4 regions of the Pseudomonas sp. SZ40 genome follow, and region 4 is predicted to be linked to each of the others. Evidence: riboswitches for the same ligand, from Rfam matches in the RefSeq annotation. Region 4 holds a riboswitch; each other region holds the start of a gene.
What was found. Region 4 has a riboswitch for cobalamin ahead of cobW (cobalamin biosynthesis protein CobW). Riboswitches for the same ligand answer to the same signal wherever they lie in the genome.
Positions count from the first base shown of each region.

Region 1: another riboswitch for cobalamin. It lies ahead of cobO (cob(I)yrinic acid a,c-diamide adenosyltransferase); the one in region 4 lies ahead of cobW (cobalamin biosynthesis protein CobW).
Region 2: another riboswitch for cobalamin. It lies ahead of ACT9T4_RS03895 (ABC transporter substrate-binding protein); the one in region 4 lies ahead of cobW (cobalamin biosynthesis protein CobW).
Region 3: another riboswitch for cobalamin. It lies ahead of cobG (precorrin-3B synthase); the one in region 4 lies ahead of cobW (cobalamin biosynthesis protein CobW).

Region 1 is NZ_JBQWIF010000030.1:37,711-45,167, forward strand. Features, by position in the region: gene ACT9T4_RS20290 (cobyric acid synthase) at 1-638, opposite strand, end outside; gene cobD (threonine-phosphate decarboxylase CobD) at 635-1,627, opposite strand; gene cbiB (adenosylcobinamide-phosphate synthase CbiB) at 1,620-2,528, opposite strand; gene bluB (5,6-dimethylbenzimidazole synthase) at 2,541-3,206, opposite strand; gene ACT9T4_RS20310 (cobyrinic acid a,c-diamide synthase CobB) at 3,203-4,531, opposite strand; gene cobO (cob(I)yrinic acid a,c-diamide adenosyltransferase) at 4,528-5,154, opposite strand; cobalamin riboswitch at 5,301-5,532, opposite strand; gene ACT9T4_RS20320 (C40 family peptidase) at 5,666-6,193, opposite strand; gene ACT9T4_RS20325 (C40 family peptidase) at 6,330-6,962, opposite strand; gene ACT9T4_RS20330 (NAD-dependent deacylase) at 7,017-7,457, opposite strand, start outside.
Region 2 is NZ_JBQWIF010000003.1:18,352-25,808, reverse strand. Features, by position in the region: gene ACT9T4_RS03905 (ABC transporter ATP-binding protein) at 1-457, opposite strand, end outside; gene ACT9T4_RS03900 (FecCD family ABC transporter permease) at 454-1,488, opposite strand; gene ACT9T4_RS03895 (ABC transporter substrate-binding protein) at 1,485-2,501, opposite strand; cobalamin riboswitch at 2,677-2,872, opposite strand; gene ACT9T4_RS03890 (type B 50S ribosomal protein L31) at 3,153-3,413, shown strand; gene ykgO (type B 50S ribosomal protein L36) at 3,410-3,565, shown strand; gene ACT9T4_RS03880 (DUF971 domain-containing protein) at 4,038-4,331, opposite strand; gene ACT9T4_RS03875 (HEAT repeat domain-containing protein) at 4,328-5,308, opposite strand; gene ACT9T4_RS03870 (ABC transporter ATP-binding protein) at 5,305-6,159, opposite strand; gene ACT9T4_RS03865 (ABC transporter permease) at 6,159-6,941, opposite strand; gene ACT9T4_RS03860 (ABC transporter substrate-binding protein) at 6,992-7,457, opposite strand, start outside.
Region 3 is NZ_JBQWIF010000025.1:14,795-22,251, reverse strand. Features, by position in the region: gene ACT9T4_RS18455 (cobalt-precorrin-6A reductase) at 1-603, opposite strand, end outside; gene cbiE (precorrin-6y C5,15-methyltransferase (decarboxylating) subunit CbiE) at 600-1,805, opposite strand; cobalamin riboswitch at 1,941-2,278, shown strand; gene cobG (precorrin-3B synthase) at 2,375-3,730, shown strand; gene ACT9T4_RS18440 (precorrin-8X methylmutase) at 3,727-4,359, shown strand; gene ACT9T4_RS18435 (precorrin-2 C(20)-methyltransferase) at 4,368-5,120, shown strand; gene cobJ (precorrin-3B C(17)-methyltransferase) at 5,289-6,950, shown strand; gene ACT9T4_RS18425 (oligopeptide/dipeptide ABC transporter ATP-binding protein) at 6,972-7,457, opposite strand, start outside.
Region 4 is NZ_JBQWIF010000006.1:129,040-136,496, reverse strand. Features, by position in the region: gene ACT9T4_RS07680 (CbtA family protein) at 1-640, opposite strand, end outside; gene ACT9T4_RS07675 (CbtB domain-containing protein) at 651-836, opposite strand; cobalamin riboswitch at 937-1,138, opposite strand; cobalamin riboswitch at 1,257-1,440, shown strand; gene cobW (cobalamin biosynthesis protein CobW) at 1,537-2,586, shown strand; gene cobN (cobaltochelatase subunit CobN) at 2,660-6,388, shown strand; gene ACT9T4_RS07660 (3-deoxy-7-phosphoheptulonate synthase) at 6,722-7,457, opposite strand, start outside.

The sequences.
Region 1 (7,457 bases), on a different contig from region 4:
TCGCCGCGAAAGCGATTGATCACGAAGCCCTTGAGCCGTGCCTGTTCACTGGGCGAGAGCAATTCCAGGGTGCCGACCAGATGGGCGAAGACGCCGCCCTTGTCGATATCGGCGACCAGAATCACCGGACAATCGACCGCCTCGGCAAAGCCCATGTTGGCGATGTCGTTGGCGCGCAGGTTGATCTCTGCAGGCGAGCCTGCACCTTCCACCATCACCACCTGATGAATCGCCTGCAGCCGCTGGTGGGACGCCAGCACCGCCTGGCGGGCGACCTGCTTGTAATCGTGATAGGCCACGGCATTCATGTTGCCGACGGCCTGGCCGTGGATGATCACCTGAGCGCCGGTGTCGCTGTTGGGTTTGAGCAGCACCGGGTTCATGTCGGTATGGGGCGCCAGACCGCAGGCCTGGGCTTGCACGGCCTGAGCACGGCCGATCTCGCCGCCGTCGGCGGTTACCGCACTGTTGAGTGCCATATTCTGCGGCTTGAAAGGCGCCACGCTGACGCCCTGGCGACGCAGCCAGCGGCACAGCGCGGTGACCAGGGTGCTCTTGCCGGCATCCGACGTGGTGCCTTGCACCATTAACGTAGCGCCCTGCTGAACAAGAGCGGCGTCTGATTCAGAACGGCTCATCGCGACTCCTCGGCGAATACGCTCAGCGCCCGGTCCAGGCGCTGCCAGCCTTCTTCGTCCGGCGGCAGGCCGAAACGAATGCTTGCCGGCCGTTCGAACAGCCGGGTGAGAATGCCATTGCAGGCCAGAAACTCATGCAGCACGTTCGCCCGTTCGCAGGCTATCCACTGGAACAGCGCGCAGCCGCCAGTGGCCGGCAGGCCGTGCTCGCGCAGCAGGTCGGCCAGGCGCTGACCATCCTTGGCCAGACGCTGCCGTTGCGCCTGCTGGCCAGCGCGGTCCTCGAGCAGGTGGGTACCCAGCCAGCGCGTCGGCCCGCTGAGGGTCCAGGGGCCAAGCCTCTCTTCCAGCTGGCCGAGCAGCCTGGTCTCGGCCAGCACGAACCCCAGGCGAGCACCTGCCATGCCGAAGAACTTGCCGAACGAGCGCAGCACGATCAGCCCGGGCAGGTGACTATGAGCCGCCAGACTCTGTTCCGGGGTGCAATCGATGAAGGCCTCATCGACGATCAGCCACCCCCCTCGCTCGGCCAGGCGCGCATGCCAGGCGAACAGTTGCTGCGGCGAAAATCGCCGACCGGTAGGGTTGTTGGGATTGACCAGCAGCAGCACGTCGAGCCGCTCCAGCGCCCGGTTGACGCTCGCCTCGCAGAGCTCCAGCACCCGATGCCCTTCACGCTGCCAAGCCGCCGCATGCTCGGCATACGCTGGCGATACGATGCCCACCCGCGCCTCGCTTCGCAGCCGTGGCAGGCACTGGATGGCCGCCTGGGAGCCGGCCACTGGCAGCAGGTGGTCGACGCCGTAGTAGGCGCAGGCAGCAGCCTCCAGCCCATCATCCTGCTCGGGCAGACGCACCCAGGCCTGCTCCGGAATCGCCGGTAGGGGTAGCCCATAAGGCGCCACGCCGGTTGACAGGTCCAGCCAGTCGCTCAGGGGAATGCCGTATTGCTGGGCCGCTCGCCGCAAACGTCCGCCATGTTCAAGCAACGCACACCCCCACGATCAGCATGAGCAACAGCCACAACGAGACGCCCCCCCAGACCAGATTCATCGCCCGCTCGATGTCTCGTGCCCGGGGCTGCGGGCCCTCGCCCAGCTCGGGCCGCTGGTGCACTTGGCCATGATAGACGGCAGCACCGCCGAGGCTGACACCCAGCGCACCGGCACCAGCGGCCATCACCGGTCCGGCATTGGGGCTGTCCCACTGCGGCGCCTGGCGCTGCCAGCAGCGCACTGCCGTGGTGGAGCGCCCGAGCAGCGCGTATGTCAGCGCGACCAGGCGCGCCGGCACGTAGTTGAGCAGGTCGTCGATCTTCGCGGCGGCCCAGCCGAAGCGCTCGAAACGTTCGTTGCGGTAGCCCCACATGGCATCCAGGGTATTGCTCAGGCGGTACAGCACCACACCCGGCGCGCCAGCCACGAGAAACCAGAACAGCGCGGCGAATACCGCGTCACTGCCGTTTTCCAGCACCGACTCAGTACCGGCACGGGCCACACCGGTGGCGTCCAGGTCATCGGTGCGGCGGCTGACCATATAGCCGACCCTTTGGCGGGCCAGGGCCAGATCGCCAAGGCGCAGGGCCTGAGCCACCGGCTGGGCATGCTGATCGAGGCTGCGCAAGCCGAGGGCCGCATACAGGGCGATGATCTGCACCAGCCAGCCGATCCAGGGCACCTGCACCAGCAGCACGGTTAGCAGCGTGAGCGGCAATACCGCGAGGCACCAGGCCGTCACGCCGTGGCTACGCCAGCCGCCTCCGGACGGGTTGAAGCGCTGCTCCAGACGATTGGCCAGCTTGCCGAAACCCACCAGCGGGTGCCAACGCCTCGGTTCACCAAGCGCGGCATCCAGCGCCACGCCCACGGCAGCACTGAGGATCAGGCTCATAAACACACTGCGCTATTCATGTGGCTCCCCGTCATGTGATGCCCAGCGATCCTGAAACAGCAATTCACTCAATGGTCGCACTTCGGCCCAGCCCTCCTGGGCCAGCATCGGTACCGGGTAGAACGCCTGCACCGGCCCCAGGCACAGCACCGCCACCGGCTTGCTGCCGGCTGGCATGCCCAGCAGCTCGGCCAGTGCGAGAGGATCGAACAGCGACACCCAGCCCATGCCCAGCCCCTCGGCCCTGGCGGCGAGCCAGAGATTCTGAATGGCGCAGGACAATGACGCCATATCCATTTCTGGCAGGGTGCGCCGGCCGAAGACATGAGCGTCACGGCCGTCCATCAGCGCCGCGACCAGCAACTCGGCGCACTCACGAACGCCCTCGACCTTGAGGCGCATGAACGCGTCGGAGCGTTCGCCCAATGCCTCGGCGGTCAGCCGGCGCTCGGCTTCGACCAACTGATAGATGTCTTCACGCAGTGCTGGTCGAGTGATGCGAATGAAGCGCCAGGGCTGCATCAGACCCACACTGGGCGCCTGGTGCGCAGCTTCGAGCAGCTTGGCGAGCAGTTCAGGCGCCACCTCGCCACCACTGAAATGACGCATATCGCGGCGCTCGGAAATGGCCCGGTAGACAGCGGCACGCTCCTCGGCGCTGAAGGCGTGGTCGCTCATGGCCTGAACAATGCCGCTGCGGCCGCAGGATCGGATGGCAGGTAAAAGTGGATATAGGACGCGGTGAGCCGGCCGAGACGAAACACCGCCTCGCTGACCGGCTTGTCATTGGGGCACTCGCCGCGAGCCAGCGGCTGCAGCTCGGATTCGAGCCGCGAATGATGATAGCTGTGACCGCGCAACAGCCCTTCGGGCAACGTGACCGCCTGCAGCGCGAGGGCGACCAGGCGCTTCTGCATCTGGGCATGGCCAGGCACCAAGCCGGCCAGCTCCGCCCGTTCGCCTGCCGCGTCGCTCAGTGTGTCGAGCAGGTAGAGCATGCCACCGCACTCGGCGAGAATCGGCTTGCCAGCTCGCTGATGGGCGGTGATGGCCTCGATCATCGAACGGTTGGTGGCCAGCGCCTGCAGATGCAGCTCCGGGTAGCCGCCGGGCAGATAAAGGCTGTCCACCTCGGGCAGGCTCTGATCTGCCAGCGGACTGAAGAACGTCAGGGCCGCGCCCATTCGCTCCAGCAGATCGAGATTGGCCTGATAGGTGAACGCGAAGGATGCGTCGCGGGCCACGCCGATGCGCACGCCCTCCAGCAGCGGCAATGGCGCTGCAATCGACGGCGCAGCGAAGGTCACTGGTGGCGGCAGGGTAACCGTTGCGGTCTGTGCCAGAGCATCGGCAGCGGTATCCAGACGCACATCGAGGTCGGCGAGCTCGGCGGCCTGCACCAGGCCCAGGTGGCGGCTCGGCAATTCGATCGCGGCGCTACGCGGCAAAGAGCCGTACCAGCGGATCGAGGCTGGCAGGCTGTCGCGGATCAGATCGTTATGGCGCCCGGGATTGACGCGATTGCCGAGCACACCGGAGAACGGCAGATCCGGCTGATAGCTGGCCAGGCCGACGGCCAGTGCCCCGAAGGTCTGCGCCATGGCGGAGCCATCGATCACCCCCAGCACCGGAACCCCGAAGCGGCGGGCCAGGTCGGCTGCGGATGGCGAGCCGTCGAACAGCCCCATCACACCTTCGATGAGGATCAGGTCCGCCTCGCCAGCGGCTTCCCACAGCAGGCGGCGGCTCTCGGCCTCGCCAACCATCCACAGATCCAGCTGATAAACCGGGTGGCCGCTGGCACGGGAGAGGATCATAGGATCGAGAAAGTCAGGCCCGCACTTGAACACCCGCACCCGCTTGCCCTGCCGGGTGTGCAGGCGTGCCAGGGCCGCAGTGACGGTGGTCTTGCCCTGCCCCGAGGCCGGCGCAGCGATCAACAGTGCCGGACAGTGGCGCGACGCGCGCTCACCCGCATCGGATACAGACGCTGTAACGCTCAAAACTCCACGCCTTTCTGTGCTTTCACGCCGGACTTGAAGGCATGCTTCACGAGCGTCATTTCGGTAACGGTATCCGCGGCCTCTAGCAGCGCCGGTGGCGCGCCACGGCCGGTAGCCACTACGTGCTGCAGCTCGGGGCGCGACTCGATGTCACGCAGCACCACATCCACGTCCAGGTAACCGTGCTTGAGGGCGATGTTCAGCTCGTCCAGTACCACCAGAGCGATCTGCGGGTCGTTCAGCAGTTGCCGGGCGACCTCCCAGGCCTGAACGGCCTTCTCGATGTCCCGCTGACGATCCTGGGTGTCCCAAGTGTAGCCCTCGCCCATCACGTGGTAGCTGACTTCATCGGGAAAGCGGCGGAAAAAGTGCTCCTCACCGGTGGCCATGCCGCCCTTGATGAACTGCACCACGCCGACCTTGAGACCATGCCCCAGCGCGCGGGCGACCATGCCAAAGGCCGAGCTGCTCTTGCCCTTGCCATTGCCGCTGTGCACCAGCAGCAGGCCGTACTCGTCCTGAGCCTGGGCGATCTTTTCGTCCATCAGGGCTTTCTTGCGCGCCATGCGGGCGTTGTGCCGCGCGTCGCGCTCTGCTGATTCTCGGCTTGGGGATGGGGTCATGGGATCTCCTTTGCGCGAGGCCGCGCGGCACACGCCAGTGAAACGGTCGGGCAGGAAACCGGGTTCAGGCCAGACGATGAAGGAATCACACAGGAGCAGGCAGGAGCTGACCGGGTCGGCCGCGCACCGGCCGCGCCCACCGCGCAAACCTGGAAAAGCGACAGGCCGGTCTCCGGGCTTGCGAGCACCGCACTCAGCAGAATGCGGACACCGACGCGACCTTCCCGTATCGACGATACAGTGGCGAGAAGCGTGGTTGGACTCGTTTACCGTTGCGGGGGCAGCGTCGGCCTTGCCTGCCTGTTGAAACAGCGGCGCACCGACTTCCCAGTTTCACCCCCGGCCGAAACCGGGGACACCTGAAGCAAGCCGCGAAGGGTAAGGATTGGCCGCCTCAGCGTCAATCGAAGACTCAGAATCCGCCTCCCTGGCAGGCGAGCCAGACCCACGCAGGGTCCCAGGGCGGTCTCAAAGGAGCATGGCCGAGCTGCAGCGGACGCTGGCCTGGCGCTCAGGGATGGCTGGCCAGCTCGACCGGAAACACCCGCTTCGCTTCGATATAGGTGCGCTGCCAATAGCTGTTGCCGAGACTGTCCAGACGCACGGTGCCGCCCGAAGAAGGTGCATGCACGAAGCGCCCTTCGCCGACGTAGATACCGGCATGACTGACCTGCCGGCCACCGTTGGTGGCGAAGAACACCAGATCGCCACTGCGCAGGGCGTCGCGGCCAACCACTGGGGCGCGCATGCTGATCAGCTCCCGGGTGGAGCGAGGCAACTGGATGCCTGCGGCATCACGGTACACATAGCCGATCAGCCCACTGCAGTCGAAACCACTGGCCGGTGTGTTGCCGCCGTAGCGGTATGGCGTACCGACGAGCCCCAGGGCACGGAACAGCACGTCGTCGGCGCCGCCCTGATAATTGCCAGGAGCGGGCGCGATCACCACAGGCTGCGGAGCGGGTACGGGGGCGCGACTGGAACATGCACTGAGCAGTGCAGCGAGCAGCAGGAAGGCGATGCGGATGGTGGCAGTCATGGACGGACGATCCTGGAGCCTGAATGCGCCCTACTCTGCCCCGTTCACAACTGCAGTGCAAGCTTTAGCTTTATGCTGCAGTCGCTTGAAAACTATCAAGATGTTGCCCGATCCGGACAGATCGGGCATTCAGGCCTCAGTGCTGGGACGCCAGGTGCTCGGTCGGCGCCAGAGCCAGGACGCGCTTGGCCTCGATGAACGTGCGCTTCCAGTAGCGATCGTCCAGGCTGTCGATACGCACCCCACCGCTGCGGCTGCTGGAGGAATGGATGAACTGATCATCGCCCAGATAGATGCCGGCATGGCTGACACGACCGCGACCGTTGGTGCTGAAGAACACCAAATCACCCGGCTCCAGGGCCTTGCGCTCGACCAGCGGAGCGTCGATGTTGATCATTTCACGCGTCGAACGCGGCAGTTCCATGCCCAGCTCTTCACGGAACAGATAGCCGATGAAACCACTGCAGTCGAAACCGGTTTTCACCGAATTGCCACCGAAACGGTAACGGGTGCCGATCAGCGAGAGGCCTTTTTCGAGGACGCTGTCCGCCAGTTGTGGCAGCTCGTAAGGTGCGTGGTCGGCGAAGTCGGCAACCGCATCGTCTTCGACGACATCGTTGCGATCCAGAACAGGCGCTGCAACCACTGGCCTGGCAGGCAGAGAAGCCTGGGCCGGGGCATCGATCTGGGATTGTGGAGCATGGTTAGCGCAGGCGGCGAGAACCATCGTAAGTGCGAGAGGCACGAGGGGTGCGAAGCGTTTGCGCATGGGCACGACCGTGGCGTGAAAAATGAACAGCCGCGACTATGCCCACTAACGGGATCATTTGCAAATATTATGAGTAACGATGTGACTCAGTAGTTCCGGAAAAACATCTAAGGCCCTTTCTTCCAGCCTGAAGTCAACCAGATCGCTGACCTCGCTCTGCGACAAATTGACCTCCACCGTCACCCCGCCCGCCTGTCGTGTGCGCAGCAGCGGCTCGACTATATAAGGAAAGCTGGCACTGGTGCCGACGCTGATCACCAGATCGAAACCCTTCTCCAACTGCGCATAAAGGCGACCGACGGCGTCTTCCGGCAACATCTCGCCGAACAGCGTCACCGGCGGACGCAGTACGCCACCGCAATTGCCGCACAGCGGGGGCAACGGCTGCAGCAGATGCTCGGCGAGCCGCTCATCCACGCCAGCGCATTGCTGGCAGTGCAGGGGCGCCAACTCACCATGAATTTCGATCAACCGCTGCGCCGGGCTGCCTGCCAG
Region 2 (7,457 bases), on a different contig from region 4:
GAGCGATGTGCACGCGCTGGCGTTCACCGCCCGACAGGGTGCTCCAGGCTCGCTCCGGCATTTCGGCCATGTCCACATCGGCCAGTGCCTGAACGACGATCCGTTCGTCCTCCGCCGACCAGGGCTGCAAGGCCGACAGCCAGGGCGTGCGGCCCAGTTCGACGGCATCGCGCACCGTCACCGCGTCACCGGTGTCGGCCTGTTGCTCGACGAATGCCAACTGGCGGGCGACATCCCGGCGACTCAGGCCACCCAGCGGCTTGCCCTGCAGGTGCACCTGGCCGCTGCCCGGCGTGCGGATGCCGGACAGCAGCTTGAGCAAGGTCGACTTGCCCGAACCATTGGGACCGATCAGGCCGAGCGTCTCGCCCTGATGCAGTTGCAGATCGACGCCGGCGACGATCGCCCTACCCTTCACCGACCAGCCCAGGTCGCTGCACTGCAGCACCGTACTCACCGCGCCCGCCTCCCGCGTACCAAAATCACCGCGAAGGCCGGCGCACCGATCAACGCGGTGACCACACCGATGGGCAGTACCTGGCCCTTGATCACCGTACGCGACAGCACGTCGGCGGCGATCAGGAACACCGCGCCAGTCAGGGCCGCGACCGGCACCAGCCGGCCATGCCGCACGCCGACCAGCAGCCGTGCAGCGTGAGGGATCACCAGACCGACGAAGCCGATGGAGCCGACGATCGACACCATCACCGCCGTGACCAGCGCCGCGCAGGCGATCAACGTGGCCTGCACCCGGCGCACCGGTACGCCCAGCGACGCAGCCGATTCGGCACCGAAGGTGAAGGCATCCAGCGCGCGGGTATGCCAGGCCACCAGCAGCACCCCGGCCAGCGCCACGGGTACGGCCAGGGCGACATCGTGCCAGTTGACACCACTGAGGTTGCCGAGCAGCCAGAACATGATGCCCCGGGCCTGCTCGGCGCTGGCCGACTTGGTGATCAGGAACGAGGTCAGCGCGTTGAACAGTTGGGAGCCGGCGATACCGGCAAGAATGATCTGCCCGGTGCCATTCAGCGCACCGCCGCCCGCAGCCCTTGCCAGCAAGGCGACCAGGCTGAAGGCGGCGATCGCACCGATGAAGGCGCCCATGGACAGCGACAGCATGCCTGCGCCGAGCCCCAGCAGCGCCACCGAAACCGCTCCAGTGGAGGCACCTGCGGAAATCCCCAGCAGATAGGGATCGGCCAGCGGATTGCGCAACAGCGCCTGCAGCACCACACCGGAAACCGCCAACCCGGCGCCGCAGCAGGCGGCCACCAGGGCCCGGGTCAGGCGGTAGTTCCAGACGATTCCCTCGTCGATCGGATCGAGCACGAAGCCCGCCCCGAACAGTTTGTTGGCCAGCACCTGAAAGACCACCGACAACGGGATGCGGGTTTCACCCAGCGCCACACCGACGACCACCGCCACGGCCAGCAACAGCAGGCAGACGATGGTCAGCAGGAACAGGCGGGAGCCACGGGCAATCATTTCTGCAGATCGAACCCGTCAACGGCCTTGGCCAGGGTTTCGATGCCGGTGATCATGCGCAGCGAAGCCTGCATGCCGTCGGCATCGAGAATCACGATGCGGCCGTTCTTCACCGCATCCATGTGCTTGGCGACCGGATCATTACGCAGGAACTCGAGTTTCTTCTCCACGTCGTCAGCCGGGAAACGGCGGCGATCCATGCGCGCAAGCACCAGCACGGTCGGGTTGGCCTTGGCCAGGGTTTCCCAGCCGACGGTTGGCCACTCTTCGCTGGACTCGACCACGTTTTGCAGCCCCAGCGACTTCATCATGTAATCGGCAACGCCTTTCTGACCGGCCATGTAGGGGTCGAGATCCAGGTCGGCGCTGGAGAACCAGAACGCGGCGGAGATCTGCTTCGCCTGGCGCTGCTCGGCATTTGCAACCGCCTTGCCGAGTCGCTCCTGCAGGCTGCCGACCAGCTTGTCGCCCTCAGCCTGCACGTCGAATATCTGCGCCAGCTGCTGAATGCTCTTGTACAGGCTGTCGATCTGGAACGGCTGCAGGCGAGTACCGTCGGCACCTACCAGATTGTCCTTGCCCTCGCAGTCGGACGGCATGATGTAGGTCGGAATCTTCAGCGCGTGAAACTGCTCACGGGTGCCGACCACGCCCTGCTTGCCCACCATCCACTCGAACTGCACGGCCACCAGCCCGGGGCGCTTGTTGATCACCGACTCGAAGCTCGGGTCGTTATCGGCCAGGCGCTCGACCTTGGCATTCTGCGCCTCGAACTCGGGCAGCACGTTGCTGAACCACAGCGAGGTACCCACCAGACGGTCGCCAAGCCCGAGGGAATAGAGAATTTCGGTGCCGGCCTGACCGATGGTCACGGCGCTCTTCGGCGCAGCGGCGAAGCTCAGCTCATGGCCGCAGTTCTCGAGGGTCAGGGGGTAACGAGTCGGGGTGGCGGCCAGCGCCATCGAAGACAGGCCAAGGGTGGCGGCCAGAACGGCAAAACGAGACACGGTCATGCGGGTGATCTCCCAATCAACAGATACGCATAAATGGCAGTGCGCAGGCTGGAGAACACATCACGCCAAGCGGCCATGGCCGCACCTGTCCATGAGGAAGGTGATTACGGATGCCCCCTCCCGGACACCCCGCCGGCTGGTTCGATTGCAGTGTCCAAACACAGCTGGATTGCAGCTGATCGGACCGACGCCGGCAGGTCTCCTGACTGGTACGTCGCGGCAGCGCTGTGGCCTTCCCGGGGTCGCCCCCAGTGACACGAATGCAGCGCTGCTCGGTACCTACAGTTGCGGGGGCAGTTCCGTTTGGCCATTAGAAATGGCGACGGATTCCCTATTAATTCCTCGCGGAAACCGGCGGGCGGCATCTTAAACGATTAGGTCGCTGCCCTGCAGCGCTTCGCTGCAGTTTCTGCGCATTCATCTCGACATACCGAAGCCGTTGCAGCACCTGTGCGGCTAATGCTGGCGGCCATTATTGTTACAATATAACAATTTAGCAAGTCGAGTTGAGTGCTCGCTTCAGCTCCTGATCGAAAGATCCATGGAGCCGATCGACACCGTGGTGGAAAAATTCGGATTCGGGCTTGAAATGAGAACCAAAATCAACAAGACTTGATATTGTTACCTTATAACGTATTTATTGGAGTGCTCATGAAACCTGGTATCCACCCCGACTACCGCCCCGTGCTGTTTCACGATGTCTCGGCCGACACCTATTGGCTGATCGGTTCCACCGTCAGCACCGACAAGACCCGCGAGCACAGCGACGGCAACACCTATCCCTACGTCACGCTCGATATCTCCAGCGCGTCGCACCCGATCTACACCGGCCAGCAGCGCCAGACGGCAAGCGAAGGTCGGGTGGCCGGCTTCAACAAACGCTTCGCCGGTTTCGCAGGAGCCCGCTCATGAAAGTCGTCGCCTCGCTGAAACAGGCCAAACTGCGCCACCGCGATTGCCAGATCGTCAAGCGCCGGGGTCGCATCTACGTGATCTGCAAGACCGAACCACGCTTCAAGTGCGTGCAAGGCCGGCCCAAACCGCAGCGCAAGAACAAGGGCTAAGCGCCTGCATCAGCCTCTCGGCGCGGCGCGTTCACAGCCGTCTCTCCAGGTCTGTGGCGCGACAACCATTCGCCCGCAAGCGGGCTCCTACAGTATCGAGGCGCCTGCAAAATCGTTGGGGTGAAGCCATTCCGGTAGGAGCGCCGCCCTCGGCGCGAATGCGATGCTAGCCGTTCTCTGCATCCGCGCCGTACCCACCATTCGCCGCGGCACGGTCCGACGGCATCGGGGCGCCTGCGAAATCGTTGGGGTGAAGCCATGCCGGTAGGAGCGCCGCCCTCGGCGCGAATGCGATGGTAGCCATTCTCTGCATCCGCGCCGTACCCACCATTCGCCGCGTGGCACGGTCCGACAGCATCGGGGCGCCTGCGAAAATGGGTGTTCGACGCCATTTTCTGGTCGCCGCGGGGCGATTTCGCTCATTCCGCGGCTGACGCCGTGACGAGCAGGCCATGCGACAAGCCCGGTCAACTCAACCTGCCACCTCCCCCAGTTCACGCAAATAGCTCCAGGGGTAGATGCCGCGGTCGTGGCCATCGTCGAACACCAATTGCAGCCCATAGCCCTGTGCGTGAACTGCCGTGATGCGGACGCCATCCGCTACCACGTCGATGCGCTGCGCCAGCCGAGCCGCCCGGCATTTCGAGCACGGACACCCGGCACGCAGGCGCCCGTGGGCAAGCACCTGTACCTGCCCTTGCCCCCAATCCACGCTCAATGTCGCTTGCGTGGCACTGTTACGTATTGCGACGGGTACCTGGTTCATGACTTTTGCAGTCGCAACTGGCCGATGGCGATACGCACCGCCTTGCGCACTTCCGGGTCGGCATCGTGCTCGACGGCCAGCAATGCGGGCAGTGCCTGAGCGTCGCCCAGCTCGCCAAGCGCCAGCGCGGACTCCTTGCGCAGGTTGCTGATGGCGTGCCCGAGCAGTTCCACCAGCGCCTCAAGGGCCGCGGCGAATCGCAGGCGGCCGAGCGAGCGCACCGCACGCAGCCGCACCTGCCAGTAGCTGTCGCTCAGCGCCTCCAGCAGCGCAGGGCCGGCACCCGCGTGGCCAACTTTGCCGAGGGTGGTGGCGGCCTCTTCACGCACCTGCCATTCGCGATCCTTGAGCGCCGTCTGCAGGGCTGGCAGCACGCTGTCGTCGCTGGCCAGCCCCAGCGCACCGGTGGCGGCACGGCGTACTTCGGTATCGGTATCGTCGCTGGCCAGGCGCGCCAGTTGCGGCAGCGCATCGGACTGTTTCAACCAGCCGAGGATACCTACCGCTTCACGGCGCACGAAGGCATCGCTGTCCTGCAGCGCGGCGACGGCGGTGGGTACGCTGTCGATCAGCCGCAACTCGCGCAGGGCTCGCAAGGCACTGGCCCGCACGAACGGGTCGGCATGCCTGGCCCAGGGCAGCACCACGCGACCGGCGTCGGCGGTTTTCAACTCGCTGAGGCTCTGGGCTGCGGCGCCGCGCACGCGGGCGTCGGCATCGGTCAGGGCAGCGCACAGGCCATTTACCACTTCGGGATCCTCCCAGGCCTCCAGCAGGCGAGCCGCCTCGGCGCGCACGTCGGCAGACGCGTCCTGGGTCAGGGCATGGGTCAGCCAGGGCAAGGCGTCCGGCTCCTCCAGGTCGGCCAGTTCGATCAGGGCGATGCGGCGCACGCCGGCGTCCTCATCTTGCAGGCGTGGCAGCAGGTCGAGAATGTCAGGGTTATCGGTGCTTACATAGGTGCTCAGGTCGGTCATAGGGCAACTCGCAATGGCGGATGTTCGGTGGGCAGCCCGAGCGGGGTCAGGCGTGGCAGCTCGCGACCTTCTTCATGGCGCAGCAGCTCCAGGCAGTGGCGCTTGAGCTGCACGAATTCCGGGCTGGTCAACAGGCCAGCATGCCGCGGACGGCGAAAGTCCAGGCGCAGGTCTTCGATGAAACGTCCCGGCCGCGGACTCATCACCAAGATGCGATCGGCCAGGAACAGGGCTTCGTCGATATCGTGGGTGACGAACACCACGGTGGTGCGCACCCTGCCCCAGATATCCAGCAGCAACTCCTGCATCTTGCTGCGGGTCTGCGCGTCCAGCGCGCCGAAGGGTTCGTCCATCAACAGCAGGCGTGGACGGTTGATCAGCACCCGGGCGATCTCGGCGCGCTGCTGCATGCCGCCGGAGAGCTGATTGGGCCAGCGCGCAGCGAAATCCTGCAGGCCGACCAGGTTGAGAAACTCACGCGCCCGCTGCTGCCGTTCAGCCTTGCCGATGCCCTGCATCTTCAGACCGAAGGCGACGTTGTCGAGCACGCTGCGCCAGGGCAACAGGGTGTGATGCTGGAACACCATGCCACGCTGCGGTGACGGGCCATCCACCGCCTGGCCATCGACTCGCAAGCTACCGGCGCTGGGCGTCAGGTGTCCGGCCAGGGCGCCGAGCAAGGTCGACTTGCCGCAGCCGGAGGGGCCAAGAATGCACACGAATTCGCCAGCGGCGATGGAGAAGTCCAGCGCCTGCACGGCTTCGAACGCCTGCACGCCCTCGCCGAGGCGGATGGTCAGCTTCTCGATATCGATGCGTCCGGCCGACAGGCCGGTTTCATGAATGCTCATCAGCGACGCCCTCCGCTGCGATACCAGGGCGTCAGCAGGCTGCCGAGGCGCTTGACCAGCAGGCTGCTGCCCATGCCGAGCAGGCCGATCAGCAGCATGCCGACGATGATGTCCGGGTAGTTCTGGATGGTGTACGACTCCCAGGTGTAATAGCCGATGCCGAACTGCCCGGAGATCATTTCCGCGGTGACCAGGCAGAACCAGGAGGTGCCCATGCCGATCGCCAGGCCGGTGACGATGCTCGGCGCAGCGCCCGGGAGGACCACCTCACGCAGGATCGCCAGGCGCCCTGCGCCAAGGCTGCGGGCCGACGCGATCAAACGGGCATCGACACCCTCCACCCCGTGCACGGTATTGAGCAGCACCGGAAACAGCGCACCGGTGAAGGTGATGAAGATCATCGACAGTTCCGACGAGGGAAACATCAGGATCGCCAGGGGAATCCAGGCCACGGCAGGAATCGGCCGCAGTACCTCCAGCGGCGGCAGCAGGCTGTCTTCGGCCCAGCGGGAACGGCCGATGGCGATGCCCAGGGTGACGCCCAGCAGCGCTGCGATCAGATAACCGCTGAATACCCGCCCCAGGCTGGCGCCGACGTGATCCCAGAGTCTGCTGGATTCGATCAGCGCGATGGCCGCATCGACCACCGACTTGGGCGTGGGCACGTAGATGAAGGTGAGCAGCCCCAGATCCAGGCGCGAGCTGGTCGCCACCTGCCAGAACAGCAGGCAGAACGCCAACGACGCCAGGCGCAACGGCCAACGGTGTAGAGAAGTCATCATCAGGCTCCAGTAAGGTGCTGCGCCACGGGAGGCATGGCGCAGCGGGCCGATCAGCGTGCGGCTACCAGGCGCTGGTTGGCGCTGCCGAAGTCCAGCGCTTCACCACCGTGAGCCTTGGCATAGGCTTCAGCCTGGCCCTTGAGCAGGAAGGCGTTGAGTTCGCCCTTGCCGTTGCGTACGAACCAGGCCTGGTTGGCCAGCAGCTTGATGCCGCTGTCGCTGGCCTGGGCGTAGATGGCACGGATGTCCTTGCCCTCTTCCTCGAGCTGCGCCAGCGCCTTGAAGGCCGCTTCCGGTGAGGCGTAGTGACGTACCTTGCTTTCGCCACGCACCCAGATCTGCGCCACGCGCTTGAAATCGGTGATCGGCTGGCCGGTCACGGCATCATTGGCTTTCAGCGGCAGCTGTGCGTAATTGGCCAGCGCCTGTGCGTAATCACCACCTTCGGCCTTGAAGGCAGCCTTGATGTACTGATCGTCGACGAATTGCTCGACGTTCAGACCGCGGTCGGTCTTC
Region 3 (7,457 bases), on a different contig from region 4:
CAACTTGTGCTCGGTGGCAGCGCTGCCACTGTTCTTGCTCACCAGCACATCGCAATCGAGGCGCTCGAACAGCGCGCGCTCATCGTCCAGGCTGAACGGCCCTCGGGCGCCGATCACTTCGGCGCGGGGCATGGGAGGCTGGCTCTGCAGGCAGCGCACCGTCCAGTGCTGGTGGGCGGGAATCTCGTGCAGATGCTCCAGTGGCTCGCGGCCAAGGGTGAACAGCGGGCGCTGAAAGTCGCCAAGCGCGGCGATCAGGCTGGGCCAGTCGAACACCTCGCGCCAGTCATCCTCGGACGAGGCCTGCCAGCCCGGACGACGCAGCGCCCAGCAGGCGATCCCGGCCTGTCGCGCGGCCTGGGCGGCGTTGTGGCTGATCTGCGCGGCGTAGGGATGGGTGGCGTCGACCAGCAGGTCGATACCCTGCTCGCGGATGAAGGCAGCCAGACCATCGGCCCCGCCAAAACCGCCGACGCGCACCTGGCAAGCGAGGTCATCCGGCACCTTGCCCAACCCGGCCAGGCTGTAGACATGCGCCGGGCCGAGGCGCCGGGCGAGGTTCAGCGCTTCGCCGATCCCGCCCAGTAGCAGGATGCGGCTCATAACGGCTTGCTGACCTGCAGCAGGGTGATCGGCAACGCGGCGCGCCAGGTGTCGAAACCGCCGAGCGGGCGCGCCTGGGCCACTTCGATACGGGTCAGCTCGCCGCCCTTTTCGCCACGAAAGGCGATCAACGCCGCCTCGCTCTGCAGGGTCACGGCGTTGGCCACCAGCCGACCGCCGGGCTTGAGCGCGCGCCAGCAGCTTTGCAGCACGCCGGGCGCAGTCACCCCGCCGCCGATGAAGATGGCGTCTGGCGCCGCCAGCCCGGCCAGCGCCTCGGGTGCACGCCCGGCCACCAGTTGCAGGCCCGGCACGCCAAGGGCATCGCGGTTGTGGGCGATATGGCCCTGGCGGCCTTCGTCGGCCTCGATGGCGATGGCCCGACAAGCGGGGTGGGTACGCAGCCACTCGATGCCGATGGAGCCGCAGCCGGCTCCCACGTCCCAGAGCAGTTCGCCGGGCAGCGGCGCCAAGCGCGCCAGGGTGATGGCGCGCACGTCGCGTTTGGTGAGTTGCCCGTCGTGGCGATAGGCATCGTCCGGCAGGCCCGGCGTGAGCGGCAGGCGCATGGCGTCATCACCGGCCACGCAGTCGATCGCCACCAGATTCAGATCAGCGGAGCGAGCCAGCGACCAGCCATCAGCCAGGCCATCGATACGCCGCTCGCGCTCACCGCCCAGGTGTTCGAAGACGCTCAGCCGACTGGGGCCGAAACCACGCTCGCGCAACAATCCGGCGATGGCCGCCGGGCTCTCGCCATCGTTGCTCAGGACCAGCAGGCGCACGCCGGGATGGATCTGCGTATTGAGCGCCGCCAGCGGGCGGCCCACCAGCGACACCAGAGGCGTGCTCTGCAACGGCCAGCCCAGGCGAGCCGCCGCCAGCGAGCAGGAAGAAGGCGCCGGCAGAATGTGCAGTTCCTCGCTCGGCAGCTCACGGGCCAGGCTGGCACCGACACCAAAGAACATCGGGTCACCGCTGGCCAGCACGCAAACCGGCGTGCCGCGGCGCTCGAATACCGGGGCCAGGGAAAACGGCTTCGGCCAGGGCAGGCGTGTGGCACGGATACAGTGCGGCAACAGTGCCAGTTGGCGCTCGCTACCGAACACCTGCTCGGCGGCCAGCAACGCATGCCGCGCCGCCTTGCCGAGGCCGGGGTAGCCGTCTTCGCCAATGCCCACGACGGTCAGCCAGGGTGTCATGCGTTTTTCCTCATCCTAGAAACAGCCATAAGCTGCAAGCCTCAAGCGACAAGCCAACGAGTCGTCAGCAACCTGTTTCCGGCTTGGCGCTTGCCGCTGATCCACACGGCTTTTCATCCGGGTGGGCAAAGCGGGCATAATAGCGCCTTCGTCGGTGTCCGTCGGCTGCGTGGTACGTAGGCGCGGGCCTAAGAGGGAACACGATATAAAACGTGTTCAATATCTAGCGAGCTAGAGCCATGCAAGGCAGAAAGGGGCGAGAAAGCGGAGTTTACGACTGTAAATGAGCATTTCGAGTCGCTTTCTAACGCAGCAGGGCCGACGCGCAGCAGATATTGAGCAGGTTTTCAGCCGTGGCTGCCCCCGCAACTGTAGCAGCGAGCGCCTGTGCCAATCGCCACTGGGAAACCGGGAAGGCCGGCCACGCGCCATGACCTGCGAGCCAGGAGACCTGCCGACGGATTCAGTCGCATGTGCCCACACCGGGCGGGGTGTCCCGGTGATAGAAGCTCGTCCTTCTCTGGCCTATCCTCGAACGGATGCCCATGTGACCCGACCCCGGTGATCCGTTGAAACAGGCTTTTTGCATTCCATCCCCTGCTGTTCGCCCCTCGGCCTGTCCGGGGTTGCTGCGTATCGTGCAGGCGAAGGACGGCGGCATCTGCCGGATCAAGCTGGCCTGCGGGCGCCTCGATGCCACCGGAGCTGAGCGCATCGCCAGGGCCGCACAACGCCATGCAGGCGGCGTGATCGAAGCCACCAACCGCGCCAACCTGCAGATCCGCGGCATCCACGCCGGCAGTGAAGACGCGTTGATCGGCGAGTTGCTGGCCGCCGGCCTCGGCCCGCGCTCACCCGCTGCCGACGATGTGCGCAACCTGATGGTCAGCCCGGCCGCAGGCGTGGATCCGCAAGCGCTTGTGGATATCTCGCCACTGGCCATGCAGTTGCTGGCGACGCTGGAAAACACAGCGCATCTGCATGCCCTGTCGCCGAAGTTCGCCCTGCTGCTCGACGGCGGCGAACGCCTCGCGATGCTCGAACACCACCACGATATATGGCTCAGCGCGCTGCCGCTGAACGGCGGTATCGGCTATGCATTCGGGCTGGCCGGCTGCCCGCCCTTCGCAGAAGAAGATGCAGCCGCGTTGGCTGTCGTGCCGCAAGCCTCTGCTCACGAACTGATCATCGCCTTGCTCGACCTGTTCCTGGAGCTGGCCACGCCAGAGCAGACGCGCATGCGGCATCTGCTGGAAAACCATTCTCCTGCCGATCTGCTGCAGCGTCTGCAGATACGGTTGGGAGATGTGCTGCTGCCTGCAGGCAACTGGCGCCGCACCCCGGCGCAAGACAATGCCCATCTCGGTATCCATGAGCAGCGTCAGCCGGGTCTCGTGCATATCGGCGCCGCCGCTGTGCTCGGTCGGTTGGATGCCGAACAGTTACTCGGCCTGGCAGATCTCGCCCGCCGTTACGGTGATGGCAGCCTGCGCCTGACGCCCTGGCAAAGCGTATTGCTGACCAATATCCCCGAGACGGCTGCCGATGCAGTCATGCACAGCCTGCACGCACTCGGCCTGCTGACCGATGCCAGCGCGCCGCTGACCCGTATCATCGCCTGCACCGGCGCCAGCGGCTGTGCCAAAGGCCAGGCCGACACCAAGGCCGATGCCCTGCGCCTGGCCGACCGGCTACCCGCTGGCAGCGAGCAGCCGGGCATTCACCTCACGGGATGCAGCCGCTCCTGCGCCGCCGCCCATCGCACACCTTTCACCTTATTGGCCGTGGCCGAGGGTCGTTACGACTTGTTCGCCCGCCAACCGCTCGGCACCGGCTTCGGCCAATTGCTGGGCCACCACCTGACACCTGACGACGCCGCCGAATTGCTGGCCTCGCTCACCGCTACCCGGAGTTTCACCCGATGACCGATTACATCCGCGATGGTCAGGAGATCTATCGCCATTCCTTCTCCATCATCCGCGCCGAGGCCGACCTGAGCGCCATTCCGGCGGATCTCGAGAAGCTCGCGGTGCGGGTCATCCACGCCTGCGGCATGGTCGATGTGGTGCAGGATCTACGCTTCTGCGCGGGTGCCGGTGCGGCCGGCCGCCAGGCCCTCGCCAATGGCGCGGCGATTCTCTGCGATGCGCGCATGGTTGCCGAAGGGGTGACGCGCACGCGCCTGCAGGCCGGCAATCCGGTGATCTGCACCCTCAACGATGCGGGTGTACCGGAGCTGGCCAAGAAGCTCGGCAACACCCGCTCGGCGGTGGCCCTGGAGCATTGGCGCGAGCATCTCGAAGGCTCGGTGGTGGTGATCGGCAACGCCCCCACCGCGCTGTTCTATCTGCTCGACATGCTCGCTGCAGGCGCCCCCAAACCAGCGCTGATTCTCGGCTTCCCGGTGGGCTTCGTGGGCGCTGCTGAGTCCAAGGACCTGCTCGCCAGCACCTTCGCCGAGCATCGCGTGCCCTACGTGATCGTGCAGGGCCGTCGGGGCGGTAGCGCCATGGCCGCCGCCGCGGTCAACGCCCTGGCCACGGAGGTCGAATGATGACCGGCATGGACCGCCCCGGCAAAGGCCGCCTGCTGGGCCTGGGCGTTGGCCCGGGCGACCCCGAGCTGATCACCCTCAAGGCCCTGCGCCTGCTCAAGTCGTCACCCGTGGTCGGCTACTTCGTGGCCAAGGCCAAGGCCAATATCGGCCAGGGTGGCAACGCCTTCGGCATCATCGAAGGTCACCTGGACGACAGTCAGCAGCGCCTGCCACTGGTCTACCCGGTGACCACCGAAAAGCTCGAGCCGCCGCTGTCTTACGAGGACGTGATCAGCGACTTCTACGACACCTGCGCCGCCCAGGTCGCCGAGCACCTCGACGCGGGCCGCGACGTGGCGGTGATCTGCGAGGGCGACCCGTTCTTCTACGGCTCCTACATGTACCTGCATGACCGCCTGGCCGAGCGCTACGAGGCCCACGTGATCCCCGGCGTGTGCTCGATGCTCGGTAGCGCGGCGGTGCTCGGCGTTCCCCTGGTGTACCGCAACCAGAGCCTGTCGGTGCTTTCCGGCGTGCTGCCCGAAGACGAGCTGCGCGAGCGCCTGCGCGATGCCGAAGCCGCCGTGGTGATGAAGCTGGGCCGCAACTTCGAGAAGGTCCGCCGGGTGCTGCAGGACCTCGGCCTGCACGACCGTGCTCACTACGTGGAGCGGGCGACCATGGCCAACCAGCGCATCGTGCCGCTGGATGAAGTCGAACCGATGGCCTCGCCGTATTTTTCGATGATCGTGGTGCCCGGTGAGAAATGGCGGGGTTGAACCGAAACAGCTGTCTCGCAATAGGCACCTTTTCCGTAGGAGCCAGCTTGCTGGCGATATCGATGGCCAAATCGATAGTTGTGTTGCGGTTCGGATCGCTTCGCCGGCAAGCCAGCTCCTACATGATTGCAGCGAACTCGCCTGCCTGTTCCTGACAGTGGATAAACCATGACCTCTTCACCCGCCATCGTCATCCTCGGCCCCTCTGCGCTGGCCACTGCGCGACGCATGCAGACACTTTATCCACAGGCCGTGATCCATGGTCTGCGCGGGCGGGTCGAGGCCGACCAGGCCTACGAAGACTTCGGCGACACCCTGCGCAGCCTGTATCGCAGCGGCACGCCGATCATCGCCCTGTGCGCCGCCGGTATCGTCATTCGCAGCCTGGCACCGCTGCTCGCCAGCAAGGGCGCCGAGCCACCGGTGCTGGCCGTAGCCGAAGACGGCAGCGCCGTGGTGCCGCTGCTCGGCGGCCTGGGCGGCGTCAACCGCATGGCCAGGGAGATCGCCACGGCACTGGAGACCCGCGCGGCCATCACCACCAGCGGCGAACTGCGTTTCGGCACCTGCCTGCTCGACCCGCCGAGCGGTTATGCCCTGGCCGACCTGGAGCAGGGCAAGCGCTTCGTCTCCGACCTGCTGGGCGGCGAAAGCCTGCGCATCGATGGCACCGCGCCGTGGCTGAACGATGCCAGCCTGCCGCTGGCCGAAGATGCCGGCCGTACCGTACGGATCACCACCGAACAGCGCCCCGCGCAGCCTGACGAACTGCTGATCCATCCACGCACGCTACTCGTTCTGGTCAACCAGGCAGATGACCTTGCCGCGGCCATCCGCCAGGCATTCGAACAGTCGCGCCTGGCGCCGAAATCCCTGGCGGCTCTGCTCGCCCCCCAGGCACTGATCAGCGACAAGCGCCTGGCCCAGGTCGCCAGCGAGCTCGCCGTACCACTGCGCTTCGTCCGCGCTGACGATGGACTGCCACCTCGGGTGCACCGCAGCGAAAACCTGCAGGTGCTGCAGGCCGACTCGCCCGAAGCGGCGCAATCCATGGGCCGCCCCCGCGGTCGCCTGAGCGTGATCGGCCTGGGCCCCGGCGCCGCCGAACACATGACCCCCGCCGTTCGCCGCGCGCTGGACGAAGCCGAAGATCTGCTCGGCTACGAAACCTACGTGAAAATGGCCGAGCCGTTGCGCCCGGAACAGGTGCGCCACTGCAGCGACAACCGTGAAGAGCTGCAACGGGCCCGCCATGCCTTCGAACTGGCGGCCAGCGGCCGCCGCGTGGTGGTGATTTCCTCCGGCGACCCCGGCGTATTCGCCATGGCAGCGGCGGTGCTGGAGGCGTTGGAAGAAGCGGGCGCACCGATCGACTGGAACAGCGTCGAGCTGGAAATTCTGCCCGGTGTCTCCGCTGCCCTGGCCACCGCCGCCAAGGCCGGTGCGCCGCTGGGTCACGACTTCTGCCTGATCTCCCTGTCGGACAATCTCAAACCCTGGGCGGTGATCGAAAACCGCCTCGACCATGCCGGCGCGGCGGACCTGGCGATGGCCTTCTACAACCCGATTTCCAAAGCTCGCCCCTGGCAACTCGGCCGCGCCCTGGAAATCGTCCGCCAGCACCGTACGCCCGACACCGTGGTGGTGCTCGGCCGCGACATCGGCCGCCCCGCCGAAGCCCTGCGCGTGCTCGACCTCGGCGAGCTGACCCCGGACATGGTCGACATGCGCACCCTGGTGATCATCGGCTCCAGCCAGACCCGCCGTCTGCCCAGGGGCGATGGCGGCGAATGGGTGTATACGCCGCGCAGTTATCCACAGCTGCCCTGATCGAGCACCCAGCGGGCATCTTCAACCCTGTACGTGACAGCGCACACCCTGTCGCTCGTCACCTTGCAGGGGCTGCGGCCTTTCACAGCCCACTCCACTGAAACTGCAGCGCTCGCGGAAGAAACAGCCTTTCGGCAACAGACGGTTGCCGGGCAGCTCCCCAGGGGCGGCCAGCTGGTCGGCCGGCAGTGCAACGCCGAGCCGCGGCACGGCGTCGAGCAGCAGCCGGGTGTAGGGATGACGCGGCCGTTCCAGCACCTGCTCGGCCTGGCCGAGTTCGACGATCTGCCCGAGGTACATGACCGCTACCCGGTTGGCCATGTGCCGCACCACCGATACGTTGTGCGAAATCAGAATGTAGGTCAGGTTACGGGCCCGTTGCAGATCGGCGAGCAGGTTCAAAATCTGCGCCTGGACCGAGATGTCCAGCGCCGAGGTGGGCTCATCCAGCACGATGATGTCCGGGTCCGACGACAGGGCGCGAGCGATGGCGATACGTTGCCGCTG
Region 4 (7,457 bases):
GCGAGGCAAGGATGAATTCGTGCTCCAGCGCTTCGGGTGCCAGGCTTTCATGCACCTCAGGCTGCGGTGCGCCGATCACATGGGGCAGCGCCAGAATCACCAGGCCAAGTATGCGCAGCAGCCAGTTGTTGCCAAATGCCAGCAGCGCCAGCCCGGCCGCGGTCGAAGCTGCGGTACCGATCCACCAGTACTGGCGCAGCAGCAATTCGGCCGCAGCGGTACCTGGCAGCTCCGGCGGCAAGCCGCTCGAGGGCGCCAGCACGAAGGTGGCGAAACCGGCCAGGCCCCAGAGCAGGCCCTGCCAGGTTCTCTCGGGGGCGCGCAGGGTGAACAGGCCGGCGAGCATCAGCGCGAAGCCCACACCTACCACCAGGTTGCTCAAGCCTGTGGATAACAGCCGTTGCCAGCCATCTTCCGGTGCCCATGCTTCACCGTCATGGCTGTGAGCGCCAGCGGCGCCATGATCGTGAGCAGCGCTTGCGGTGTCGTGGTTGTGTTCGATGCTGGCCGCGGGCTCGGCGACTTCGAACGTCTCGGCATGCAGGATCAGCGGGGTTATCCACAGGCTCTGCAGCACGGTCAGCACGATGGCAGCGAGCAGGCCGGCGAAGCCTGCGGTCTGGGCGATGCGCTTGATCATCCTGGCGTCCTCAGTGGCACGGGAACGCGGCGCTATGCCGGGTATCGTGGGCCGCATTGTGCAAGGCTTCGACGTGGGAGAAGCCGGCGAAGAAGATCAGCACGGCGCCCAGCGCGCAGCTGCCAACGGCAAGCAGAATACGCTGTGACAGGGGAAGTGCAGGTGCGCTGGAGTGCGAGATGGCGCTGCTGGACATGGTCGTGAACCTTCACTATGAGGTGAACGGCACAGCAGGGACGCAGCGAGCCCGCCCGCATAACGGGCAGTTATCGGCGCGTGCCCGCCCACCGCGGGTTGCCAAACAGAGGATTCAGGCCGGTCTCCGGGCTCACGATGATCACTGGGCAGTGATGAGGATCGGCCTTCCCATGCTTTCGCACAGTGGCCACGACGATCCTGACATTCGCTTACCGTTGCGGGGGCAGCGCCGGACTCTAACCGGCTTCCCGTTTCACCTCACGCACGGCGGCGTGAGACACCTGAAACAACCGCGCAAGAACACCACGAAGCGGCAAGTGCGTCAATATGTTGCAGATTCAGGCTCTGTGGACGTTTCAGCACGACCGCGCTGAAACGTCCACGGACCCTAGCGATTGACCGTGTCGCAGGCTCTGCGTAGCCTTGTGCTCTTCGAGGTTCTCCATCGATAGGTATGGAGCTAAGAGGGAACACGGCAAGCCGTGGCTGCCCCCGCAACTGTAAGCAGCGAGCGCATCGCCAATCGCCACTGGGAAACCGGGAAGGCCGGCTACGCGCCATGACCTGTGAGCCAGGAGACCTGCCTCGATAACGCTTTCGACAACCGGGCGGGGTGATCCGGTGATGCCTTCGCCAGCCTCGGCTGGCGCCTGCCATCCTATTGCCCGCTCGCCGTTCATTCAGACGCAGGGCCAATCATGAAAACGCTCGCCAAACTACCCGTCACCATCGTCACCGGCTTCCTCGGTGCTGGTAAGACCACCTTGCTGCGGCACATGCTTGAAAACGCCGAGGGCCGTCGCATTGCGGTGATCGTCAACGAGTTCGGCGAACTGGGTATCGACGGTGAGATCCTCAAGCAATGCACCATCGGCTGCACCGAGGAAGAAGCCAACGGTCGGGTTTTCGAACTGGCCAACGGCTGTCTGTGCTGCACCGTGCAGGAAGAGTTCTTCCCGGTGATGCGCGAACTGGTGGAGCGTCGCGGCGACCTCGACCATATCCTGATCGAAACCAGCGGCCTGGCCCTGCCCAAGCCACTGGTCCAGGCCTTCAACTGGCCGGAAATCCGCAACGCCTGCACCGTCGATGCGGTGATCACCGTGGTCGACAGCCCGGCGGTGGCTGCCGGCACCTTCGCTGCCTTCCCCGATCAGGTCGATGCCCAGCGCAAGCTCGACCCCAACCTCGATCATGAGTCGCCCCTGCACGAACTGTTCGCCGACCAACTGGCGAGCGCCGATCTGGTGATCCTCAACAAGGCCGATCTGCTCGATGCCGAGACCCTGGCAGCGGTGCGCGCCGAAGTCGGCGAAGAGCTGCCGCCAGCGGTCAAGGTGGTGGAGGCCCATGGCGGTTCGTTGCCGCTCAATGTGCTGCTGGGCCTGAACAGCGAGACCGAGTTGCACATTGAAGGCCGCAAGACTCACCACGACAATGAAGACGAAGACCACGATCACGACGAGTTCGACTCGTTCCACGTGGAACTACCGGAAGCCGATGAAGCCCGCCTGCTGGCCGCGCTGAAGGATGTGGTCGGCAAACATGGCATCCTGCGCATCAAGGGCTTCGTCGCCGTGCCGAACAAACCCATGCGTCTGCTTCTGCAAGGGGTCGGCCTGCGTTTCGACAAGCATTTCGACCGCGCCTGGAAGGCCGATGAAGCGCGGGTTACCCGCCTGATCGTGATCGGCCAGGAGCTCGACCACACGGCCATCGCGGCTGAGCTGAAAGCGGCGCTGGTATAACCATGATCGCCCGCAAGCGGGCTCCTGCGGTTCGCGTAGGAGCCCGCTTGCGGGCGATGCCTTAGGCGAGAATATGCACCTCCTGCGCACCCAGCCCGGCCAGTCGCTGCCGGCCGACAGCATCGCCGACCTCGGCCAGACCCCCGCCGAGCTGGTGGTGCTGTGCACCGGTGATTCGCACCTGTCGCTGCTGGCCGAGGTCGCCCGTCATCTGCCCGAGGATTACCCCAGCCTGCGCCTGGCCAGCCCGGCGCAGCTGAGTAACAACGCCTCGGTGGACTTCTACGTCGAGAAGGTCCTGCAGCATGCCAAGGTCATTCTGATTTCCGTGCACGGCGGTGTCAGTTACTGGCGCTATGGCATCCAGCGGCTGGTGGAGCTGGCGGGGCAGGGCAAGACGCTGATTCTGGTGCCTGGCGACGACAGCCCCGATCCGGAATTGACCGGCTTGGGCAATGTCGCCGGCGAAGACGCCGAGCGGCTCTGGCAATACCTTCGTCAGGGTGGTGTGGATAACGCGCGGCAGTTTTTCCATTGCATCGCTGATCGCTATCTTGGCCGGCGTTACGGCAGCCAGCCTCCCCGAGCGCTACCGCGGGTCGGCCTGTATCACCCGCACCTGGGCAATGCGTCGCTGCAGGATTGGCGTGCCAGCTGGCAGCCGGATGCGCCCGTTGCCGCGCTGCTGTTCTACCGCACCCATGTGCAGGCCGCCAACACCGCCTTCGTCGACACCTTCTGCCAGCGGCTGCAGGCCCAGGGCCTCAATCCATTGCCCATCGCCGTGGCCAGCCTCAAGGAGGCTGCCTGCCTGGCGCAGGTCGAGGATTGGCTGGACGAAGCTGGCGTGAGCGTGATCCTCAACACCACCGGTTTCGCACAATCCAACCCGGAGTCGCCCCAGGCGCGGCCGTTCCGCCGTGATGTGCCGGTGCTGCAGGCGCTTTGCGCGCTGGACAGCGAAGAGCAGTGGCAAGGTAACGCTCAAGGCCTTGGCCCCCGTGACCTGGCCATGCATATCGCGCTGCCGGAGCTGGACGGCCGACTGATCACCCGGCCGATCAGTTTCAAGGGCCTGGCCTGGCGCAGCGAGCGTAGCCAGAGCGATGTGGTCTGCTACCGCGCGCACCTGCCTGGCATGGATTTCGTCGCCGAACTGGCGCGGCGCTGGTGTGAGTTGCAGCGCACGCCTGCTGCGCACAAGCGTGTTGCCCTGGTGCTGGCCAACTACCCAACCCGCGACGGGCGCATCGGCAACGGTGTCGGCCTGGACACCCCGGCGGCGGCCCTGAATATCCTCCAGGCCTTGCAGCAGCGGGGGTACCCGGTAGAGGCCTTGCCGGACAGCGGCACCGCGCTGATCCATCAGTTGCTCGGTGGCGTGACCAACGATCTCGACAACCTCGACCTGCGGCCCTGTGCGCAAAGCCTGGCCCTGGACGCCTACCAGCAGTTCTTCGCAGCCTTGCCCGAGGCCAATCGCCAGGCGGTGCTGGAGCGTTGGGGCGCACCGGAAAACGACCCGATGTTCCGCGAGGGTCGGCTGATGATCGCCGGCCTGCGTTTCGGTCTGACCTTCGTCGGCATCCAGCCGGCGCGGGGTTATCAGGTGGATGCGGCGGCGGTTTATCACGACCCCGATCTGGTGCCACCGCATGGCTACCTGGCCTTTTATTGCTGGATGCGCCAGGTGTTCGCTGCCCAGGCGGTGATCCATGTCGGCAAGCACGGCAACCTGGAGTGGCTGCCGGGCAAGAGCGTCGGCCTGTCCGAAAGCTGCTGGCCGACGGCGATCCTCGGTGCCCTGCCGAACATCTACCCCTTCATCGTCAACGATCCTGGCGAAGGTGCCCAGGCCAAGCGCCGCACACAGGCGGTGATCATCGACCACCTGATGCCGCCGTTGACCCGCGCCGAGAGTTACGGTCCGCTGCGCGATCTGGAGCGTCTGGCCGATGAGTACTACGACGCCAGCCAGCTCGATCTGCGCCGCGCCGGTGAGCTGCGCGGCGAGATTCTGCAGAAGGTCCGCGAGGCCAGCCTCGATCGTGAGCTGGGCTTGCAGCTCAATGACGACCCCGCCAGCTGGTTGCCGCAGCTCGACGCCTACCTGTGCGACCTCAAGGAGTCGCAGATTCGCGATGGCCTGCATGTGTTCGGCGAATCACCGGCCGGCACGCTGCGCCGCGACACCCTGCTGGCCCTGCTGCGCATCCCTCGCGGCGATGGCCAGGGCGGCAATGCCAGCCTGCTGCGTGCCCTGGCCCATGACCTGGCGCTGGACTTCGACCCCCTCGATTGCGACATGGCCGCGCCGTGGACGGGCCCGCGCCCGAAAATTTTGGCTGATCTGAGCGATGAGCCCTGGCGCACTCTGGGCGATACCCGGGAGCGCCTGGAGCTGCTGGGGTTACGGCTGATCGAGGGTGAGCGGTCCGCTGGCCCGAGCAGTGACGCAGTGCTGCACACCCTGCGCAGCCATATCGCGCCGCTGCTGGACGCCTGTGGCGATGCCGAAATGCATGGCCTGCTCGATGCCCTCGATGGCCGCTTCGTGCCCTCCGGCCCGAGCGGCGCGCCGAGTCGTGGGCGGCTCGACGTACTGCCCACCGGGCGCAATTTCTATTCCGTGGACGTGCGCAACCTGCCTACGCCCACGGCCTGGCGCCTCGGCGTGCAGGCTGCCGACCGCCTGCTCGAACGTCACCTGCAGGACGAAGGCGACCACTTGCGCCAGCTCGGCCTGTCGGTGTGGGGCACCGCGACCATGCGTACCGGTGGCGATGATATCGCCCAGGCCATGGCCCTGATGGGCGTGCGCCCGGTATGGCAGGCGGGTAGCCAGCGGGTCGAGCGCTTCGACGTGCTGCCCCTCGAGCAGCTCGGGCGTCCGCGTGTCGACGTGACCCTGAGGGTCTCCGGCTTCTTCCGTGATGCCTTCGCCAACCTGATCCGCCTGTTCGATGACGCCGTGCAGGCGGTCGCCGATCTGGACGAGTCGCCGGACATGAACCCGCTGTCAGCGCGGGTCTGGCAGGAAGCCCTGGCGCTGCAGGATGGTGGGCTGGACGAGCTCGAGGCACGGCGTCAGGCCGGCTGGCGGATCTTCGGCGCCAAGCCCGGCGCCTATGGTGCTGGCGTGCAGAACGCCATCGAAGAGCGCCTCTGGGAGAGCCGCGCGGATCTTGCCGAGGTGTACCTGAACTGGGGCGGCTACGCCTACGGCAAAGGCAGCGAAGGTACGCCCGCACGGGGCCAGTTCGCCGAGCGCCTGGAGCATCTGCAGGCGGTGCTGCACAACCAGGACAACCGCGAGCACGACATCCTCGACTCCAACGACTATTACCAGTTTCAGGGCGGCATGCTGGCGGCGGTGGAAACCCTGCGGGGGGCCAAGGTAGCCAGCTACCACGGCGACAACAGCCAGCCCGATACGCCGCGCATCCGCACCCTCAAGCAGGAGCTGGCCCGCGTGGTGCGCGCCCGTGCGGCCAACCCGAAGTGGATCGAAGGCATGAAGCGCCACGGCTACAAAGGTGCGTTCGAGCTGGCCGCGACCATCGACTACCTGTTCGCCTTCGACGCCACCAGCGAGCTGGTCGATGACCATCAGTACGCCCTGCTCACCGACGCCTACCTGATGGACAGAGACACCCGCGACTTCATCCAGCAGCACAACCCCGGTGCCCTGCAGGACATCATCGAACGTCTGCTCGAAGCCCAGCAGCGCGGCATGTGGCAGGAGCCGGGCGACTATCGCGAAGCCCTCGAAAACCTGCTCCTCGACAGTGAAGAACGCTGAGGTTTTTGGCGCGTTGGCTGAAAAGTGGCGAAAGCGGACCTTCGATTTGGTGGGCTAAAGCCCACCCTACGGCTAGATGCGCGGCTGTAGGGTGGGCTTTAGCCCACCAATTGGCCCCCGACTACGAACGGCTGCTATCGCCTCGAAGCTGCCTTCAGGCGTAGGGTGGACGACGCTTCACCTACGCAGCCCGATCCGTCCACCGCTTCACGATCGCAAGGGTGGACAACGCAGGGCTGGGCGTTTCAGAGGGCCTGATCGATGATGCGTCATTCGCTCGGGTCGAGTGCAGCGACACCCGGGAGAGTGTCCTGGGTATCGCTGCGCCTGGCGTTAGACCAGATGACGCATGCGCACGGCGGCGTCGATCAGCATGCGCTCGGTGCCGGTCCAGCCGAGGCAGCCGTCGGTGATCGATACACCGTAGCGCAGCTCGCCACCGAGGCTCTGAGCGCCATCGAGCAGGTGGCTTTCGATCATCACCGCACGCAGGGCGCCGTCGCCGGCCAGGCGCTGGTCGAGCACGCTGCGCAGCACGTCGGGCTGGCGCAGCGGGTTCTTGCCGCTGTTGGCGTGGCTGCAGTCGACCATGATCCGTGGCGCGATGCCCTGGCGCTCCAGCTCGGCGCGGGCAATGGCGATGCTGGCAGCGTCGTAGTTCGGCGCGCCGTGGCCGCCGCGCAGCACCAGATGGGTGTCCGGGTTGCCGTGGGTCTGCACCAGCGCTGGCCGGCCGTGGCCATCGACGCCGAAGTGCTGGTGCGCATGGGCCGCCGAGCGCATGGCGTCGCAGGCGATGCCGAGGCTGCCGTCGGTGCCGTTCTTGAAGCCCACCGGCATCTCCAGACCGCTGACCAGCTCGCGGTGCACCTGGGATTCACTGGTGCGTGCGCCAATCGCCGCCCAGCCGAGCAGGTCGTCGAAGTACCCAGCCACCAGCGGCTGCAGAATCTCGCTGGCCAGTGGCAGGCCAAGCTCGAGCATGCGCAGCATCAATTTTCGCGAGCGGCGCAGGCCTTCGGCCATGTCGCCGCTGCCATCCAGCGCCGGGTCGTAGACCAGCCCCTTC